Regions from separate parts of the Serratia sp. JSRIV002 genome, predicted to be linked through region 3. Evidence: predicted binding sites of a transcription regulator. Region 3 holds the regulator's gene; each other region holds the start of a gene.
What was found. Region 3 encodes PurR, which represses purine synthesis genes. Its sites were predicted from a motif close to CANGCAAACGTTTGCNTG; they were not measured.
Positions count from the first base shown of each region.

Region 1: a site for PurR is predicted at 3,929-3,946, ahead of purE (5-(carboxyamino)imidazole ribonucleotide mutase). Genes of this name have one in related genera too.
Region 2: a site for PurR is predicted at 2,857-2,874, ahead of serA (phosphoglycerate dehydrogenase). Genes of this name have one in related genera too.

Region 1 is NZ_CP074143.1:1,503,979-1,510,945, forward strand. Features, by position in the region: gene ybbP (putative ABC transporter permease subunit YbbP) at 1-2,201, shown strand, start outside; gene purK (5-(carboxyamino)imidazole ribonucleotide synthase) at 2,260-3,327, opposite strand; gene purE (5-(carboxyamino)imidazole ribonucleotide mutase) at 3,324-3,848, opposite strand; gene lpxH (UDP-2,3-diacylglucosamine diphosphatase) at 3,980-4,702, opposite strand; gene ppiB (peptidylprolyl isomerase B) at 4,713-5,207, opposite strand; gene cysS (cysteine--tRNA ligase) at 5,494-6,879, shown strand.
Region 2 is NZ_CP074143.1:4,840,961-4,847,927, reverse strand. Features, by position in the region: gene KGP26_RS22775 (oxidative stress defense protein) at 83-814, shown strand; gene KGP26_RS22770 (LysR family transcriptional regulator ArgP) at 852-1,745, opposite strand; gene rpiA (ribose-5-phosphate isomerase RpiA) at 1,962-2,621, shown strand; gene serA (phosphoglycerate dehydrogenase) at 3,048-4,286, shown strand; gene KGP26_RS22755 (5-formyltetrahydrofolate cyclo-ligase) at 4,334-4,942, opposite strand; RNA gene ssrS (6S RNA) at 4,995-5,178, opposite strand; gene zapA (cell division protein ZapA) at 5,220-5,549, opposite strand; gene KGP26_RS22740 (YecA family protein) at 5,845-6,423, shown strand; gene pepP (Xaa-Pro aminopeptidase) at 6,514-6,967, shown strand, end outside.
Region 3 is NZ_CP074143.1:2,835,930-2,842,896, forward strand. Features, by position in the region: gene punC (purine nucleoside transporter PunC) at 169-1,374, opposite strand; gene punR (DNA-binding transcriptional activator PunR) at 1,500-2,420, shown strand; gene purR (HTH-type transcriptional repressor PurR) at 2,453-3,478, opposite strand; gene KGP26_RS13400 (YnhF family membrane protein) at 3,803-3,892, shown strand; gene sodB (superoxide dismutase [Fe]) at 3,957-4,535, opposite strand; gene KGP26_RS13410 (C40 family peptidase) at 4,750-5,565, opposite strand; gene KGP26_RS13415 (Grx4 family monothiol glutaredoxin) at 5,976-6,323, shown strand; gene rnt (ribonuclease T) at 6,408-6,967, opposite strand, start outside.

The DNA.
Region 1 (6,967 bases), 1.3 Mb from region 3:
TCAGCCGCCAGCTCTCTTTTACCACCATGACCTACGCAGGGGATCGTCCGCTACTGGCCAACGTCAAGGCTACCGATGCGGCCTATCCGCTGTATGGGCAATTGGAAACCTTGCCAGCCAATCTCAAACCTGTGCCAGGCAGCGTGTTGGTGGCTCCGCGTCTGTTGGCATTATTGGATATCAAGGTCGGCGACAATCTGGAGGTGGGGGATACCACGTTACGCATCGCCGGTGAAATCGTGCAGGAGCCGGACTCCGGTTTCAATCCGTTCCAGACTGCACCTGGCATTATCATCAATCTGGCCGATGTGGATAAAACCGGAGCGGTACAGCCGGGCAGCCGCCTGACCTACCGTTATATGTTTGCCGGTGCGCCAACCGATATTCAACGCTATGAAGAACGTCTCAAACCGCAGCTCAAACCCGATCAGCGCTGGTATGGGTTAGAGGAGTCCGGCAGTGCGTTAGGCAAATCGCTACAGCGTTCCCAACAGTTCCTGCTGCTTTCGGCATTGCTGACCTTGCTGCTGTCGATTGCCGCCGTAGCGGTAGCCATGAGTCACTATTGCCGCAGCCGCTATGACCTGATTGCGGTGCTGAAAACCCTGGGGGCTGGCAGAAAGGCGCTCAGCAAGCTGATTATTGGCCAGTGGTTGGCGGTGTTACTGCTGGCGGGAACCTGCGGCAGCGTGATTGGTCTCGGGTTTGAAGCGGTGTTAATCCGCTTGTTGGCACCGGTGTTGCCGGGGGAACTCCCCGCAGCCGGGGGCTGGCCGTGGCTGTGGGCGATGGGGGCTCTGGTCATGATTTCTCTGCTGGTTGGGTTGCGCCCGTACCGGCAACTGCTGGCGACTCAGCCACTGCGCGTACTGCGCCGGGATGTGGTAGCCAACGTCTGGCCGCTGCGTTACTTCCTGCCAGCTACTGCGGTGATTGTGGTCGGGCTACTGACGGTATTAATGGGGGCAAGTACGCTACTGTGGGCCATTCTGGCCGGTATGGTGGTGCTGGCCTTGCTGCTGGGGGGAATAGGCTGGGGCAGCCTGTTGCTGCTGCGGCGCATCACGCTGAAAAATCTGGCGCTGCGGTTGGCGGTGAATCGTCTGTTGCATCAGCCTTGGGTGACGATCAGCCAGTTAGCGGCGTTCTCGCTGTCGTTTATGTTACTGGCCCTGCTGCTGGTCTTGCGTGGCGATCTGCTCGATCGTTGGCAACAACAGTTACCGCCAGACAGCCCGAACTATTTCCTGTTGAATATGACCACGGCACAGGTTCCACAGGTGAAAGCCTTCTTGCAACAGCATCAGCTGCATGAGGAAACCTTTTATCCCATCGTGCGTGTACGCCTGTCGGAAATTAACCAGCAGGTGGCGACGGAGCGGGTGCATGAAGACGATCCCGGTGGCGAGGCGGTGAACCGTGAACTGAATCTGACCTGGCAACGCGATCTGCCGGACCATAACCCGTTGACGGCAGGCTCCTGGCCGCCGAAAACCGGCGAGGTCTCGATGGATGAAGGGATCGCCGGCAGGCTCAAGATCCAGCTGGGCGATACCTTGACGTTCAGCGGCGATACCCAATCGTTCAGCGCTAAAGTCACCAGCCTGCGGCAGGTGGATTGGGAAAGCCTGAAGCCAAACTTTTACTTTATCTTCCCGCCGGGTGCATTGGACGGCCAGCCACAAACCTGGCTGACCAGCTTCCGCTATGACGGTGACGGCAAGGTGCTGACCCAGCTCAACCGCCAGTTCCCAACCCTGAGCCTGCTGGATATCGGTTCGATCCTCAAGCAGGTCGGCGGCGTGTTGCAGCAGGTGAGCAGGGCGCTGGAGGTGATGGTGGTGCTGGTGGTGATCTGCGGCGGTCTGCTGTTACTGGCACAGGTACAGGTAGGGATGCGGCAACGTAGGCAGGAGCTGGTGGTTTACCGCACGCTAGGCGCAGGTAAACGCCTGTTGCGCGGTACGCTGTGGTGCGAGTTTGCGTTGCTTGGGCTGGTGGCCGGGATCGCGGCGGCGGTGGGGGCAGAAGCGGCGCTTTGGCTGTTGCAGACCAAGGTGTTCGACTTCCCGTGGGCACCTACGCCGGTGCTGTGGTGGGCGTTACCGCTGCTGAGTGCCTTGCTGCTCTCGCTGTGTGGCGGCTGGCTTGGCGTGCGCCTGCTGCGCGGCCGGGCGTTGTTTCGCAGCTACGAAGGGTAAGCGGCGAATAAAAAAGGGTTCAGCGTGGCTGAACCCTTAATTTGCAGTTGTGAACGGATTATCCCAGCTTTTGCTGTGCCCAGGCCAAGCCACTTTGATACTCGGCTGGCAGCAGCGGCGCTAATGCCTGCAACGCCTGTTGCAAAGAGGCCGCATCGGGATCGTTGAGATTCAGATGACCCACCTTACGCCCCTCACGCACCTCTTTCTCATACCAGTGCAAATGCACCAGCGGCAGGGCCAGCCATTGCTGATTAACCGCCGTACCGATCAGATTGACCATCACCGAAGGGGTATTCACCACCGGCTTAGGCAGCGGCAGCCCCAGGATGGCCCGCAAATGCAGTTCAAACTGGCTGATGGAAGCGCCATTTTGCGTCCAGTGGCCACTGTTGTGGACACGCGGAGCCAGTTCGTTGATCAACAGGCTGTCACCGACGATAAAGCACTCCATCGCCATTACACCCACGTAGTTCAACTCATCGAGGATCGCAGCCAACATCTGCTCGGCCTGCTGTTGCAACGCCGGGTTGGGCTGTGGCAGCGCCACGCTGGTACGCAGAATGCCTTCTTCGTGCAGGTTGTGGGTCAGCGGATAGAATACCGACAGGCCATCGTGACCACGGGCACCCACCAACGATACTTCGCCAGAGAAATTAATCCCCTGCTCGACGATGCATTCACCATAGTTATCCGCCGGTAACTCAGCCTCTTGGCCCGGGCGCAAACGCCACTGGCCGCGGCCGTCGTAACCACCCACGCGGCGTTTAACGATCGCCAACTCACCCAAGGTGGCAAACACCTGAGGCCATTCGTCAGCATTTGCCAGCAATTGCCAAGGTGCGGTAGCGAGATGAAGTTGATCGAGCAGTTGCTTCTGCGTCAGGCGATCGGCCAGCCGCGGGAAGATATCGCGGTTGACGAAGTTATTGTGTGTCGCCAGCTCGCGGGTCAGGGCGGTTTCTGGCCAGCGTTCGATCTCTGCGGTGATCACCGCGTTTTGATAGGGCACCGCTTCCGGCTCGGCATCCAAACCGACAGGATAAACCGCAATGCCCAACGGCTCACCGGCCTGGCGCAGCATACGCCCTAACTGGCCGTTACCCAGTACGCAAACCGGCTTCATGCATCCTCCCGTGGGTCTGGATGGTTCAGCACCTCGTCGGTCTGTGCCTGACGCCACTGTGCCAACCGCTGTGCCAGTCCGGCATCGTGCAGCGCCAGGATTTGTGCTGCCAGCAACCCGGCGTTGGCCGCACCGGCTTTGCCGATGGCGAGCGTCCCCACAGGAATGCCGCGTGGCATCTGCACGATGGAATACAGGCTATCGACACCGCTTAACGCAGCGCTTTGCACCGGAACACCCAACACCGGAACCAGCGTTTTGGCCGCCAACATGCCTGGCAGATGCGCAGCACCACCGGCACCGGCGATGATCACGTCAAAACCCATGGCCTTGGCATGTTCGGCAAAGCTGAACAGCTTGTCCGGCGTGCGGTGGGCGGAGACAACTTCGACATGGAACGGGACATTCAGCGTGGTCAGAACTTCGGCCGCGGACTGCATAGTGGCCCAGTCACTTTTTGAACCCATTACGATTGCGATTTTAACCCCAGCGTTGGCGGCTGAAGTAGCGGTGGCTCCCATGAGTGCATGGCTCCTGTGATGTGGACAAACGTCGGCTGGCAGGCCGTATGAGGGCGTAGAGCATATCATGGGTACAGGGAGAGGAAAACGGTTGCGTCGACGGTTTTTACCATCAAAAGCTGGAAAACGGCCTAGAAGGGGAACTCGATAAGTTCCACGGCATCTGCCGTGACTTTAATCATTGAGCCTTGTGTATGCCAGGCTCCCAACACCGCGCGATGGGCTTTACCGTTTGGTAATGCCAGCGGATGGACTGCTGGGCGATGGGTGTGGCCGTGGATCATCCAGTGGACGTTGTGGCGCAACATGGCCTGCTCAACGGCCTGCGGGTTAACGTCCATAATCGCGGTGGATTTGTATTGGTTGCTTTGTTGGCTGCGAGCACGCATTTTAGCGGCGATCTTCAAGCGCCAGCGCAGGGGGAGAGCCAGAAAAGCACGTTGGATCCAGGTGTTATGAACTTTCTTGCGGAATTCTTGATAGGCCTGATCGTCGGTGCACAGGGTATCACCGTGCAGGATCAGGATCTTGCGGCCATACAGCTCGACGACTTGCTCTTCCGGTAGCAGGATCATGCCGCTCTGCCTGGCAAAGCGCTTACCCAACAGGAAATCGCGGTTGCCGTGAATGAAGTAGCAGGGTACTCCGGCCTGGTGCAACGCCTTGAGTGCGGTGGCAATTTCGCGATGCAACGGCTCGGGGTCGTCATCGCCAATCCAGGCTTCAAACAGATCGCCCAAGATATATAACGCATCGGCGTGAACGGCTTCACGCTGCAAAAAACGCAGAAAACCGGCAGTAATTGCCGGTTCCTGTACGCATAGATGCAGGTCTGCGATGAACAGCGTGCTCATGCAGCCGCGATTACTCGCTGACGGTAACGCTGGTGATCACGACATCTTCAACCGGTACATCCTGGTGCATGCCGCTGCGGCCAGTTTTTACCGCTTTGATCTTCTCGACCACGTCCATGCCTTCTGCCACTTCGGCAAATACGCAGTAACCCCAACCCTGGGAGTTTTCAGCACGGAAGTTCAGGAAGTCGTTATCTACCACGTTGATGAAGAACTGGGCGGTGGCAGAGTGTGGATCGTTGGTACGAGCCATTGCCAGGGTGCCACGGGTGTTTTTCAGGCCGTTGTTAGCTTCGTTCTTGATGGTTGCTTTGGTGTCTTTCTGACGCATACCAGGTTCAAAACCACCACCCTGAACCATAAAGCCGTTGATGACACGGTGGAAGATGGTGTTGTTGTAGAAGCCTTCACGGCAGTAGTTCAGGAAGTTTTCAACGGTAACCGGTGCCTTGTCAGCAAAGGTCTTGATAACGATATCGCCGTGATTGGTGTGGAAAGTAACCATAGTTTTAGTCCTAGCAAGATGAAATGAGCTGTCACATAGGAAGGCGTGTGAGCAATCAGACCGACTTTATAACATATCTCAATTAATCAGTCAGCAGTGGCTAGGGTGGCAGTTTCGCGGCAGAAATACACGTGTTGTTATCTTAGTCTGGATCAGGTTAATTCCGATCCCACGCAATTTTCTGCCGATCAATTCAGCAATCCTTGGGCTTGACCTTGCAATAGAACAGCCTTCGGGTTTCAATATGCGGATATGTTTGTTATCACGCACACCACGGACAGCCCTGATGCTAAAGATATTTAATACCCTGAGTCGTCAAAAAGAGGAATTTAAGCCCATTCATGCCGGTAAAGTCGGTATGTACGTGTGCGGGGTAACCATTTATGACCTGTGTCATATCGGCCACGGGCGTACCTTTGTTGCTTTCGACGTGGTAGCGCGCTACCTGCGTTACCTCGGCTATTCGCTGAACTACGTGCGTAACGTGACCGACGTGGACGATAAAATCATCCGTCGTGCGGCAGAAAACGGTGAAACCTGTGATCAACTGACCACGCGTATGCTGGCAGAGATGCACGCCGATTTTGATTCGCTGCTGATCGAACGCCCGGATCAGGAGCCGCGAGCCACCCATCATATCGAAGAAATCATCGAGATCACCCAACGCCTGTTGGCACGCGATCATGCCTATGTGGCCAGCAACGGCGACGTGATGTTCTCCATCGATAGCGATCCACAATATGGCCTGCTTTCCCGTCAGGATCTGGAGCAACTGCAAGCCGGTGCGCGCGTGGAAATCGACGATGTAAAACGCAACCCGATGGACTTCGTGCTGTGGAAGATGTCCAAGCCGGGCGAACCAAGCTGGGAATCACCTTGGGGTCCAGGCCGTCCTGGCTGGCATATTGAATGCTCGGCCATGAACTGCAAACAGCTAGGCACCCATTTTGACATTCACGGCGGTGGTTCCGATCTGATGTTCCCGCACCACGAGAACGAGATTGCTCAATCCAGCTGCGCACACGATGGCCCGTACGTCAACTACTGGATGCATTCCGGGATGGTAATGATCGACAGAGAGAAGATGTCCAAGTCATTGAACAACTTCTTTACCATCCGTGACGTGCTAGGCTACTACGACGCCGAAACCGTGCGTTATTTCCTGATGTCTGGCCATTACCGTAGCCAATTGAACTACAGCGAAGAGAACCTCAAGCAGGCGCGTGCCTCTCTGGAGCGTTTATATACCGCGCTGCGTGGCACCGACGCTGATGCCAAACCTGCTGGTGGTGAAGCCTTTGAAGCGCGTTTCCGTGAAGCCATGGACGACGACTTCAACACCCCGGAAGCCTATTCCGCGTTGTTCGACCTGGCGCGTGAAGTAAACCGTCTGAAGAGCGAAGACATGGCGGCGGCGAATGGGTTGGCGGCAGAGCTGCGTAAACTGGCCAAAGTCTTGGGCCTGCTGCAACAGGAACCAGAACAGTTCCTGCAAGGTGGCGCGCAAGCGGACGACTCGGAAGTGGCAGAGATTGAAGCGTTGATCAAACAGCGTAACGACGCGCGTGCCGCCAAAGACTGGGCGCTGGCAGATGCCGCTCGCGATCGGTTGAACGAGATGAATATCGTGCTGGAAGATGGCCCGCAGGGGACTAGCTGGCGTCGTAAGTAAATAGTAATAACACCAGACCAAGGACCCACTTTTTTACAAGTGGGTCCTTGCCACTAGGATCTCTCCTTTGGTTTACCCATCAAATCTC
Region 2 (6,967 bases), 2.0 Mb from region 3:
CCCTTTGTCACTAATCCGAATTCCAAGGGCGGCAGGATGTGTTAGCTTTGAAGGTAAGCATTTAGTCATTCAAGGAGACACTGTGAAGCTTAAAGCATTGGCCATGGCCGCAATGATTGGATTAGGCACGTTACCTCTGGCGCTGCAGGCAGCAGAAGTACCTGAAGGGCCGCATGTGGTCACTTCCGGTACGGCCAGCGTTGACGCCACCCCGGATATTGCCACACTGGCGATCGAAGTCAGCGTTTCTGCCAAAGATGCTGCCCAGGCGAAAAAACAGGTTGATGAGCGCGTAGCGCAGTATTTTGACTTCCTGCAAAAAAACGGCATTGAAAAGAAAGATATCAATGCGGCCAACCTGCGGACCCAGCCAGAATATGACTATCTGAAAACCGGTGAATCGCAGCTGAAGGGCTACCAGGCCGTGCGCCAGGTGCAGGTAACCTTGCGCCAGTTGGATAAACTCAACGAGCTGTTGGACGGTGCGCTGAAATCGGGTTTGAACGAAATTCGTGCGGTTGAGCTTGGGGTGGCCAAGCCAGAGGTTTATCGCGAGCAGGCACGTCAGAAAGCGATTGAAAACGCCACTCAGCAAGCTGCCTCGTTAGCGCAGGGCTTTAAGGCCAAGCTGGGGCCGGTGTACAGCATTCGCTATCACGTTGCCAACTACCAGCCGATGCCGGTCGCGCGCATGTTTAAGGCCGCTGCTGCGGCACCGGAAAGCGATGCCGCTCAGACTTACGAACAGCAAAGTATTCACTTTGACGATCAGGTGGACGTGGTATTCGAGCTGAAAACCAACGCCGCACAGTAAGCAATCTCTTGCCGGGGCGCGGTGTTATGCCGCGCCTTTAATCCTGCCTTAATACCTGATGCCCGTGAGACAGCAGCGCATCGGTGACCTTACGCATCATGCGGCTCTCCGGTGCAAAGCGGTGCCAGAACAGCATACGGCGCTGGAACAGGCCCGGTGTCAGGTCGATCAGTTCTCCGCTAGCCAGCTCTCTCTCAATCTGCAGATGCGGGATCATACAGCAGGTGGTGCCTTGCCGTGCCAACTGAACAAACGCCTCTGACGAGTTAACGATATGGCAGGGAACGCTGCCCGGCGAGAGATCGAAGTTCTGCTGTAAAAACGCCTGATGCATATCATCGAGATGATCGAATGCCACCGCCGGTGCCTTCAGCAGGGCGGAGCGGGTCACGCCGTTGGGGAAATAGCGATCGGCAAAGGCTTTTGAGGCGACGAACAGATAGTCCAACGCGCCCAACCGATCGACCAGGCAGCTCGGCAGCGGCTGCGGCTGGATACTCACCGCGCCCACTACTTCCCCCCGGCGCAGACGTTCCTGCGTGCGGGTTTCGTCTTCCACCTGCAAATTCAGGCGCACCGGGGAATCGGCCAGTACCGGTTTTAGTGCCGGTAACAGCCAGGTTGCCAGGCTGTCGGCGTTGACCGCCAGTGACAGCAACAGCGGCGTATCGACCCCATTGTCATTCCCTAACCACTCCTCTTCCAGCAGCTCGACCTGATGCAGCAAGGCCAGCAGTTTTTGACCCTGCTCGGTTGGGCGCGGTGGCACGGTGCGTACCAGTAGCGGTTGGCCGAACAGGTTTTCCAACTGTTTGATGCGCTGGGATACCGCCGATTGGGTGATACAAAGTTTTTGTGCCGCGCGCTCAAAGCCACGCTCACGGATCACCGCGTCCAGCGCTTGCAGCGTTCTATAGTCTGGGCGTTTCATCGGAGAGAAGATCCCTTTTAGTAAATTGATTCAGGCACTATGCCACATTTTTGCACTTTCTCAGGTGAAAAAATCCCGCCGCTCTTTTCAGCGCGGGCGTCGTAGGGAGGGGCAGAAATGTGCGTCAGGTTAAATAAGTGTGTTTTAGCCTAAGTTGCCGTCAGTGATTTACCCTATAATACGCACACGTTTTCGTACATAGGCAATGAGCACATCATGACTCAGGATGAACTGAAAAAAGCGGTAGGTTGGGCAGCATTGGAATACGTGAAGCCTGGCACTATCGTGGGCGTGGGCACCGGCTCTACCGCGGCTCACTTTATTGATGCGTTGGGTTCGATCAAACACCAGATCGAAGGCGCGGTATCCAGCTCAGACGCGTCGACCGCCAAGCTGAAAAGCCTGGGGATCCACGTTTTCGATAGCAATGAAGTGGATTCGTTGGATATCTACGTGGACGGTGCCGATGAAATCAACGGCCACATGCAGATGATTAAAGGCGGTGGCGCGGCTCTGACCCGTGAGAAGATCATTGCTGCCATTGCTCGTCAGTTTATCTGCATTGTCGACTCCACCAAGCAGGTTGATGTGCTGGGTAAATTCCCGCTGCCGGTAGAAGTGATCCCGATGGCCCGTTCCTACGTAGCGCGTGAGTTGGTCAAGCTGGGCGGCCTGCCGGAATATCGCCAGAACGTGTTAACTGATAACGGCAACGTGATCCTGGACGTGCACAACCTGGAAATCCTTGACGCTATCGCGCTGGAAAATAAGATCAACAGCATCGCCGGTGTGGTTACCGTGGGTCTGTTTGCCAACCGTGGCGCGGACGTTGCACTGGTCGGCACGCCGGATGGCGTAAAAAAAGTGGTCAGATAATCTGGCCATGAAAGCGGCGAGTCTGCTGACATAGCCTCAGCCGGTTCGCCGCTTTTTACGGGCTAACGGCCCGCCACGCATAATTCTTGTCTTAAAATATCTTTTCTCAAAATCGACGAATTTGGTGACATATGTCACATTCCGTGAATAACCTCCGTTAAGCTTCTGCCTAAATCTTTCCCGATGGCATTTTCCACCAGAAAGCACCGACATCGCTGAGCCTTGTGCTAACGGGCAGGCAATCGTTTGTATTGCCGGGCGCGTTATTTTTGTTATGTTGGAGGGACGTGCTGTTGATTTTGGGTTGCTGCCGGTCTGGCGGTAATGTGAAAGCTATACCCTCTGGATTTCAAGCAGTCGCTTGGAATATGACGGGTATAAAGGGGAAAACAGCCGCTTCTGAAGTCTGATTATAGGGTCGGGTAAATGGCAAAAGTATCATTGGAGAAAGACAGGATTAAGTTCCTGTTGGTAGAAGGGGTTCATCAGAGCACCGTAGATAACCTGCGTGCTGCCGGATATAGCAACATCGAATATCACAAAGGTGCGTTAGACACCGAAGCGCTGAAGGCATCGATCCGTGATGCACACTTCGTGGGTATCCGATCGCGTACGCATCTGTCCGAGGAAGTTTTCGCGGCCGCAGAGAAGCTGGTCGCGGTGGGCTGTTTCTGTATCGGCACCAACCAGGTTGATTTGAAAGCGGCGACCAAACGCGGCATTCCGGTGTTTAACGCGCCTTTCTCCAATACTCGATCCGTGGCCGAAATGGTGCTGGGTGAGCTGCTGTTGATGCTGCGCGGGATCCCACTGGCCAACGCCAAGGCACACCGTGGCCAGTGGCAGAAACTGGCCGTGGGCTCGTATGAAGCGCGGGGCAAAAAGTTGGGGATCATCGGCTACGGCCATATCGGGACTCAGCTTGGCATCCTGGCGGAAGGCCTGGGGATGAAGGTGTTCTTCTACGACATCGAGAACAAGCTGCCGTTGGGTAATGCCCAACAGGTGCGTCATCTTTCCGATCTGCTCAATATGAGCGACGTGGTTACGCTGCACGTGCCGGAAACGCTGTCGACCAAGAATATGATCGGCACCGAAGAGTTGGCGCTGATGAAGCCAGGTGCGATCCTGATCAACGCCTCACGTGGCACCGTGGTAGATATCCCGGCACTGTGTAACGCCTTGGCGAGCAACCATCTGGCCGGTGCGGCAATCGACGTGTTCCCGGAAGAGCCGGCAACCAACAGCGATCCGTTCAATTCTCCACTGTGCGAGTTCGATAATGTGCTGTTGACGCCGCATATCGGCGGTTCAACCCAGGAAGCGCAGGAGAACATCGGTGATGAAGTGGCTGGCAAGCTCGCGAAGTATTCCGATAACGGCTCAACGCTGTCTGCGGTCAACTTCCCAGAGGTATCGCTGCCAGCTCATGGCCCGAACGCCAGCCGTTTGCTGCATATTCATGAAAACCGTCCAGGCATCCTGACGCAGATTAACCAGATCTTCGCCGAAGAAGGGGTGAACATCGCGGCCCAGTATCTGCAGACCAGCTCGGAAATCGGCTACGTGGTTATCGATATCGAAGCGGAAACCGAACGTGCTGATGCCGCGTTGCAACGTATGAAAGCGATCGAAGGGACTATCCGCGCCCGCTTACTGCTCTAGTCGGTAACCGACGGAAAACATCAAGGCCGGAGCAATCCGGCCTTTTGCTATGCGGAGACTGGCCAGGCCCAGGTTTGTGACGGGGTGATAATCTCTGGCAGAGGAATATCCCATTGTTCCACCGGCAAGGCGCTAACCCGTTGGCAATCGTGCGCAATCCCCATCGGATAGGGGCCAATGTGTTGCCAGTTCTGCAAGGTGCGATCGTAAAACCCGCCGCCCATCCCCAGACGTTGCCCTGCCGAATCGAAGGCGACCAGCGGCGTCAAGACTACATCCAATTGCGACACCGGCAAGACGTTGCGGACATCGAGCGCTGGCTCGAGGATTTTGAAGCGGTTACTCACCAGAGGTGTTTGCGCGGTGTAATGCAGGAATAACAGGTTACCGGGGCTGAACGGATGTAACACCGGCAGATAAACCTGTTTACCCAGTTGCCACAGTCGCTCGATCAGCGGGCCTGTATTTAGTTCGCCATCAAAAGAGAGAAACGCCGCAATGCTTCTGGCCGCCTGAATGCGGGGATGTTGCGCAATATTGCAGGCCATTTGCTGGGCAAAATCATGCTGCTGAGCGGGCGTTAAGGCACGACGTCGTTGGCGTATTTCGTTACGGATGAGTTGGCGTTGCTGAGCGAACTGAGGTTGCAAAGACATAGTGTGAGATTCGCCAAAAGTGGTGAGTTAACACACTGAAAACGCAGGTGAAGGGATCTCCGAGATGCCGTCGCAGGCTGTAACCCTTGAACCCATGGTTCAAGGTGAACGTGCTGTCACAATCTTAAGGCTTCTCGGACGGGCCGAGCATGCACACCGATCATGGATCATCACATTCTGTTGGTACTAAATATCGGCTCAGGGGACTGGCCCGCTGGCAAACATCTCAGAGAAATTTTTCACTCATTGCCGGAGCCTTCAACTCCAGCAACTTAAGTTATTCGAATTGTGCATCCTGACGTTCAGAGATGCGACCCTGTTCAAGCAGTGCTTGTTCAATGGTCTGTTGCAGCATACGAATTCGTTGTTCCATATTGGCCGCATAGTCACGCGTTTTCAAGCGTTCTTGAGCAAGTTCGTGACAGACGTTCAATGCCGCGATAAATACGAGTTGCTCTGTATTTGTGACTCTAGTGCGAACTTTAAGATCTTGCAACCGTTGGTTAAGATCTTCTGCTGCCATGTTCAACGCATCTTGTTGTTCTGGCGGGCAATTGACTCTTAACGAGCGGCCAAAAATTTGAATATCTACCGGTTGTGCAGACATGCCACCTTCCTGCCTAAATTTCGCGCCAGCACCGGTCAGCCATTGCCGGGCTGCCGAAGCGGGCGTCACTATATATACCTGGGTACCAAGATTCAACACTTTTTCAGTACCTGGTTGTAATCTACCGCGCCTAACCTTACCAGACAAAAAACGGTTGCAAAATGCGTATTTACCGTACGTTTGCCCGGACTGCGCTGATTATAACTAGCCACTGAGGTGTTGCCTCAACTGGTATACCAACGGACCTTGGTGGTAGCATAACACGAACTTATCCTGCCAACGATGACGAATGCGCATGTCTATACAGAATACATTTCCAAGTTACCAATCTTTGACCGTGGCTCTTAACCAGCAGGCGGTTGCTTTGACCGCAGCCGAGATGCACGGTTTGATCAGTGGCCTGCTGTGCGGTGGCAACCGTGACGCCAGCTGGCAGACGCTGGTGTTTGATCTGACCAACGAAGGCATTGCCTTCCCGCAGGCGTTGAGCCAACCGTTACAGCAGCTGCATGAAATCACTCGTGATACGCTGGAAGATGACGAGTTCATGTTCCAACTGATGATGCCGGAAGGCGAAACCGTCAGCGTGTTTGACCGTGCGGATGCCTTGGCGGGGTGGGTAAACCACTTCCTGTTGGGGTTGGGCATGATGCAACCGAAGCTGGCGCAGGTGAAAGATGAAGTGGGCGAGGCGATCGACGATCTGCGTAATATCGCTCAACTGGGTTATGACGAAGGCGAAGACCAGGAAGAACTGGAACAGTCGCTGGAAGAAGTGGTGGAGTACGTGCGCGTTGCTGCGCTGCTTTGCCATACTGAATTTACCCGCCAGAAACCGACGGCCCCGGAAAATAAACGGCCGACGTTGCACTGACCGGCGGATCCCGCGTCCGTTGGCCGAGAGCGCTGATAACCCCTACTGACTGCGTTCAGCAGGTGGCATAAACCGATTTCAGGAGATGTGATGACCCAGCAGGAATTCCATAAACGCCGTCAGGCTTTGTTGGCACAGATGGCTCCGGCCAGCGCGGCAGTGATATTCGCCGCACCGGAAGCGACGCGTAGTGCAGACTCTGAATATCCTTATCGTCAGAACAGTGATTTCTGGTATCTGACCGGTTTCAACGAGCCGGAAGCGGTGTTGATCCTGGTGAAGAGTGATGAAACTCATAACCACAGCGTGCTGTTCAACCGCGTACGCGATCTGACGGCAGAAATCTGGTTTGGCCGCCGTTTGGGCCAAGACGCGGCTCCGGCCAAGTTGGGGGTAGACCGCGCGCTGGCCTTCGACGAAATCAACGATCAACTGCACCTGCTGCTCAACGGCCTGGACGTGGTGTATCACGCCCAGGGGCAATATGCCTATGCCGATGAAATTCTGTTTGGCGCGCTGGATAAACTGCGTAAAGGCTTCCGTC
Region 3 (6,967 bases):
TTAAATAAAGTGTGATGCCATCCACGTACGCAGCAGTTGCTGCAATAAGAACTTAGTATAACTGTTATTCTAAAAGGTCGTTTTTGAGTATAGGCTTGCCGAGGCGTAGACTCAACTGCAAATCGCGCTCGGCAAGAATTTTCATTAAGTGACTATTTACAGAGACAATTATGACACGGAGTCGGCACGCTTCTGCTGTGTCATCTGAGTTTCATCCGTTCCTTTCCCACGCTGGATCAGATAACCCAAGGCTGCCAAAAATACGGTAGCCACCATTACGGTAGCCGTGGCTAACAGCGGTTGGGCGATAAATGCCGAAACCAACAGGCTGGCGATAAAACATAATCCCAACTGCAGCGTGTTTTGCAGCGCAGCAGCTTTGCCACTGTTGTTGGGGAAGGGCATCAACGCATTGGCTACTAAAATAGGATAGCTGGCACCGTTTACTAACGCCATAAAGCAGAACGGGATCAGCAGAGTGGTCAACGTTGGCTCACTTAGCGTGGCGATCAGATACAACGCCACCATGCTGACACCGTAAGCTAACAGCAACCACGGCAGCAAGGTTTTGCCAGAGATGCGATTTAAGGCGCTACGGCAGCTATAACCCCCCAATAAGAAAGCCAGCGTTTGCGGCACATAGCTCAGACCAATATCGTTGGGGCTATACCCCATATCGCCGAGGATAAAGGGTGAACCCGTCAGCCAGGCGAAGAAGCCAGCAGAACAGGCAGCAAAAACCATCACGTTGCCGCTGAACACCGGGGATTTCAAGATCTGCATAAAACCAAGGCTGGGCTTTTTATCGGCGGAAGGGACCAGTCTGCTCCGGTCTTTCAGCAGCAAGGTGGGGATCAGCAGCAGGGCGGTGATCCCCAGCAGCACGGCGAAAATGGCCCGCCATCCCATATGGTTAAGCAACCAGGCACCCAGCAGTGGGGCCAGCGCCGGAGAGAGGGCGACCAGCGGCATAATGGAGGCGAAAACGCGGTTGGCTTTGCCATCGCGGTAGCGATCGACCACGATCGCCTGCCAGGTGACGGCGGCGGAACAGACGCCAATGGCTTGAATGAAGCGCAGTGACCACAGTTGTGCCACGTTCTCGACCCAAAGCATACCGAGACAGCCGATTGCGAACAGCGCCAGGCCAATCAATAACACGGGCTTACGGCCAATACGGTCGGACAGCGGCCCCCACAGCAACTGGGCAAAGGCAAAGCCTGCCAGGAAGATACTCAGGCTGGCGCTGATCGCCCCAGCGGAGATTTGCAGATCCTGCTGCATTGCGCCAAAGGCAGGCAGGTACATATCGGTAGCCAGATAGCCCAACATACTCAGGCCGGCCAGGTAGAACATAAATCCAAAATTTCGCATTGCTATTTCTCGTTAAAATTATGTTGTCGCAGGTTTTGAAGCGCCGGCAAGTGTATACGGCTGGATCTCTGCTTGTGAAACGGTAATATTTGCAAGGTGCTGTTAAAAAATTTGAAGGCAAACATATGTGGTCTGAATATTCACTCGATGTGGTAGATGCGGTAGCGCGGACCGGCAGTTTCAGCGCGGCGGCACAGGAGTTGCACCGCGTTCCTTCTGCTGTGAGCTATACGGTGCGTCAACTGGAGCAATGGCTGGCAGTGCCTTTGTTTGAACGCCGTCACCGCGATGTGGAACTCACGCCAGCGGGGGCGCTGTTTATTAAGGAGGCGCGAGTTGTTATCAAAAAAATGCTCGATACCCGACGGCAGTGTCAGCAGGTGGCCAACGGTTGGCGCGGGCAACTGCGGATTGCGGTCGATCTGATCGTCAAACCCCAGCGCAGCCGCCAGCTGGTGCTGGATTTTTATCGCCATTTCCCCGACGTGGAACTGATGGTACAGCCGGAAGTCTTCAACGGCGTGTGGGATGCGCTGGTCGATGGCCGCGCTGAGATGGCTATTGGTGCAACACGGGCGGTACCGGTAGGCGGCGGTTTTGCCTTTCGCGATATGGGCTTTATGAATTGGCTCTGCGTAGTCCATGCTAAACATCCGCTGGCCGCCTTGCAAGGAAAGCTGCGAGACGATCAGCTACGACCTTATCCCTCGTTGCTGTTGGAAGATACTTCGCGCAATTTACCCAAGCGTGTGACCTGGTCGTTGGACAACCAGCGGCGGTTGACCGTGCCGGACTGGGTTTCGGCGGTAGATTGTTTGCGTGCCGGGCTGTGTGTGGGCATGGTACCCGCGCATCGGGTATTGCCGTTGGTACAAAGTGGCGAACTGGTGGTATTACCACTGCATGAGCCTTTCCCGCCTAGCGCCTGCTGCTTGACCTGGCAGCAAAACGCCCAGTCTCCGGCCATGGCCTGGCTGTTGGACTATCTGGGCGACAGCGAAACGCTCAATCAGGAATGGCTCAGTGAAGAGGAGTCGGGTGCTTAATCGGGCGCAGTATTGCAGCGCCCCAACAGGAGTTAACGGCGGTAATCGACAAAAGGACCATCGGCAACTGAGCGGCGCTCGATGAGTTTTGGATGCACTTCAATCACCTGCGATTCTTCACGCTTGCTGATAATGCGATCCAACAGCATGGTAAAGGCCATCTCGCCCAGGCGCTCTTTCGGCTGGTGAATGGTGGTCAGCGCCGGGGTGAAGTAGCGGGCATTACGCACGTTGTCGTAGCCAATCACCGAGATATCCTGCGGTACACGCAACCCCAGCTCATCGGCGGCGCAGATCGCCCCCATGGCCATAATATCGCCGCCACAGAAAACGGCGGTTGGACGATGCTTTTGCGACAGGATCTGATGCATGGCTTTGTAGCCAGATTCAGGCTCGAAATCCCCCTGCACGATCCATTCTTCGCGCACTTCGATGTTGGCTTCCTTCATGGCTTTCAGAAAGCCCTGGTGGCGACCTCCACCGGTATTACGCGCCAGTTGACCAGGAATGGCACCGATGTCACGGTGGCCACGTTCGATCAGGTAGCGGCCTGCCAGGTAGCCGCCCTCGAAGGCATTGTCGATAATGGTATCGGTGAAGTCTCCGCGCGCGGTACCCCAATCCATCACCACCATGGGAATGTTACGGTAATCTTCCAGCATGCCCAGTAGCTGATCTGGATATTCTGAGCACATCACCAGCAAGCCATCGACGCGTTTTTGCGCCAGCATTGCCAAATAGGCTTGCTGTTTATCCAGATTATTGTGCGAGTTACACAAGATCAGGGTATAGCCTTTGCTGTAGCAGCTGTTTTCCACCGCTTCGATCACTTCGGCAAAATAGGGGGCCTCGCTCGAGGTGGCGAGCAAACCGATCGATTTGGTGTGGTTGACCTTGAGGCTGCGGGCCACGGCGCTAGGTGAATAGTGAAGCTCTTTGATGGCGGCCCAAACGGCCGTTTTGGTATCTTCGGCGACGAAACGCGTTTTATTGATAACGTGCGAAACGGTAGTGGTAGAAACGCCAGCGCGTTTGGCCACATCTTTAATCGTTGCCATGTAAAAAATGACTCCTAAACCCACATGTTACAGCATGTAAGTATGATGTTAATCGTTTGCCTGCGTAGATCCTTCCCCAGATAAGCGAAAACTGAGTTTTTAGTGCTGAAGTCGTAAATCGCTTGAACAGGGAGGGGCAGTTTATCGGTACGCAGTTGTGAACTGCGGATTTTGTCGCATATTGAAGAAAAGTGGAAGAGCTAATCGGTAATTATCAGCGGGGAAATCATAACAAGATTTTAATCACGAACTGTGGGAAAATGATTTGACGTATAAACTGTGTGGCTTATGCTCTGGAAAAGCCAATCTGAGAGGGAGTTGTATATGGATACCAATTTGAAGATGTCATTACTCACCACCGTGGGTGCTTTGGCAATGATTATTGCTTTCAGTTTTATTGCCGCATTGAACTGATCCGCAGCAGAAAAACAAAGGCGCAGCTTGATGCCGCGCCTTATTATTAGCTAGTTACCCGCCGTTAAGCCAGGTTTTCTGCCACGAACGCCCAGTTCACCAACGCCCAGAAGTTTTCCAGGTACTTTGGCCGCGCATTGCGGTAGTCGATATAGTAAGCATGCTCCCACACGTCAACGGTCAATAGCGGAACGTCTGCGCCGGTCAGCGGGGTTGCCGCATTTGAAGTGCTGACGATCGCCAGACTACCGTCCGCTTTTTTCACCAGCCAGGTCCAGCCCGCGCCGAAGTTTTTCACGGCGGCATCGGTGAACTGCTCTTTAAAGGCGGCGAAGGAGCCGAATGACTTATTGATGGCCTCTGCCACTGCGCCCGTTGGCTCGCCACCACCTTGCGGTGATAAGCAGTGCCAATAGAAGGTGTGGTTCCAGACCTGAGCGGCGTTGTTGAACACGCCGCCGGTGGAGGTCTTGACGATCTCGACCAGGGATTTGCCTTCGAACTCGCTACCTTTCACCAGATTGTTCAGGTTAACCACGTAGGTGTTATGGTGCTTGCCATAGTGGTATTCCAGCGTTTCTGCGGAAATGTGCGGTTCGAGAGCGTTTTTCTCGTATGGTAATGCAGGTAATTCAAACGACATTGCTTTCTCCTTTTATAGACAATACGCCTCTCCGACGCTGCAGGCCTAAGGGGCCGAGGGCGGAAAAACGCAATTGCACCACTTTTGTTATGGTTATTAATCTTAACAACTTTCCGAGCGAAAAGAACATCCAAAGTGTGCCAAGTGACTGATTGTTTAAAGTTGCAGCGGGTGATAGAGAGCACGGCCGAGCAGTTAGCTCAGCCGTGAAAGGTTAACGGATGGTGGTAGGGGTCACTACGCGGCGGGCACCAATGTAATGGTTTTGCCAATAGTCGTTATCTAACTGACTGATGCGAATTTCTTCACCGGTACGCGGTGACTGGATGAACTTACCGTTACCAAGATAGACGCCAACGTGATCGGCGGTGCCACGGTTGTTGATGCGGAAGAACACCAGATCGCCTTTCTCAAGCTCATTACGCTTGATCGGCGCTGCATCACGCAGGTGGTACATTTCGTTGGCGGTACGCGGCATTTTAATTTTCACCACGTCTTTGTACGCGTAATAAATCAGCCCGCTGCAGTCGAAGCCTGTACCAGGTGAAGACCCACCCCAGCGGTAGGGCTTACCCATTTGCCCCATCAGCTTGGCCATGGCGGTCTGCTTGGCGTGCTGATAACGTTTTTTGTGAGCGGCGGAAAGTTTCAACGGCTTTTCGCGGCCAGCCAATTTTGCCGTAGCTTTGCCTTCTTCACGATGGCGACCATAACCTTTTTTATAGCCTTTTTTAGGCGGAGTTACTTTTAGCTTGGCCGTTTTGGTTGCCTGGCTTTTGGTTTTAACGCTGGTGGTTTTTTTTGCGGTCTTTATCGTTGCTGGTTTGGTTTTTAGCGTTTTCGGAGGGGTGGCTGCCTTCACTTTTTTATTGGCTTTCTCCGCTTTCTTTTTCTTGCGGTCGTCTGGCCGGGCTTCATTAACGTGACTCTTGCGCTGCTCGGCAGAAACACGTGCCTGTGGCGCAGCGTGCGCCAAATTGAAGAAGAGCTGCGTAAATAGCAGCACAAAAAGTGTAATAATTAACCGCATATCGACGTTACCAACCTTGGCTCCGAAACAGAAATCGAATGAGTCACAGTATTCCCGAAATTCACCCTATAAAACAGCGTGGATCTCATAAATACTAATCCATATTGTGAGAAAACGTTAATGGCATTTTTATTGTTGCAAAATCAAACGCCTGGCGCCTAAAAAAGCGACAGAGATCATGTGGTTGGCTTATTGCTCGCCGGCATTGCGCAGGGCAAAGATAATAGTGAAACGTCCCGATTAAAAATGTTATTCTGGGGCTATGTTTTAACCGGTTCGGTGTGTCCGCCGCTTTTGCTAAGGCAATCAGAGAATGTCCCTGCAAAAGATGGCGTTTTCTTGGCACCGGTCCTGCCGCTACAATAGCTAGTGTGATGCATGTTGTAGCCATGATGTGGCTTGAGGAAGCAATAATGACGACGATTGAAAAAATTCAGCAGCAAATTTCTGCCAACCCGATCCTGCTGTATATGAAAGGCTCACCGAAATTGCCAAGCTGCGGTTTCTCTGCTCAGGCCGTGCAGGCGCTTTCAGCCTGTGGCGAACGTTTTGCCTATGTTGATATTCTGCAAAACCCGGACATCCGCGCTGAGCTGCCAAAGTACGCCAACTGGCCAACCTTCCCGCAGCTGTGGGTCGATGGTGAACTGGTTGGCGGCTGCGATATCATCATCGAGATGTACCAGCGTGGTGAACTGCAGCCGTTGATCAAAGAAACGGCCGAAAAGTATAAAGATCAGGAAGACCAGCAGCCTTAATGGCGCAGGGTTTTACCCAATAAAATCGGGCGGCACCTTTAACAGTGCCGCCCGATTTTTTATGTCTGTCAGTTTGCCAGCAAGCTATTGCGATTCAACGTTGGCAATCGGCCAGCCACCGAGACGTTTCCAGCGGTTGACCAGTTCACAGAACAGTTGGGCGGTTTGCTGGGTATCATACAGGGCTGAGTGTGCCTGGCTGCTATCAAACGGCATACCGGCGGCGATACAGGCTTTGGCCAGCACCGTCTGCCCTAATACCAGCCCACTAAGCGCAGCGGTATCAAAGGTGGCAAATGGGTGGAACGGGTTGCGTTTCAGGCTGGCGCGCTCGGCGGCGGCCATCAGGAAACTGTGATCAAAGTTGGCATTATGCGCCACGATGATCGCCCGGTTACAGCCCTGATCCTTAATGCCTTTACGCACGGCTTTAAAAATCGCATGCAGCGCATCATATTCACTCACTGCACCACGCAGTGGGTTATGTGGATCGATACCGTTGAAGGCCAGCGCTTCCGGTTGCAGGTTCGCCCCTTCAAACGGTTCTACGTGAAAATGCAGCGTTTCATCTTGCTGTAACCAACCATTTTCATCCATTTTCAGCGTGACGGCGGCAATCTCTAGCAGCGCATCGGTCTGAGCAT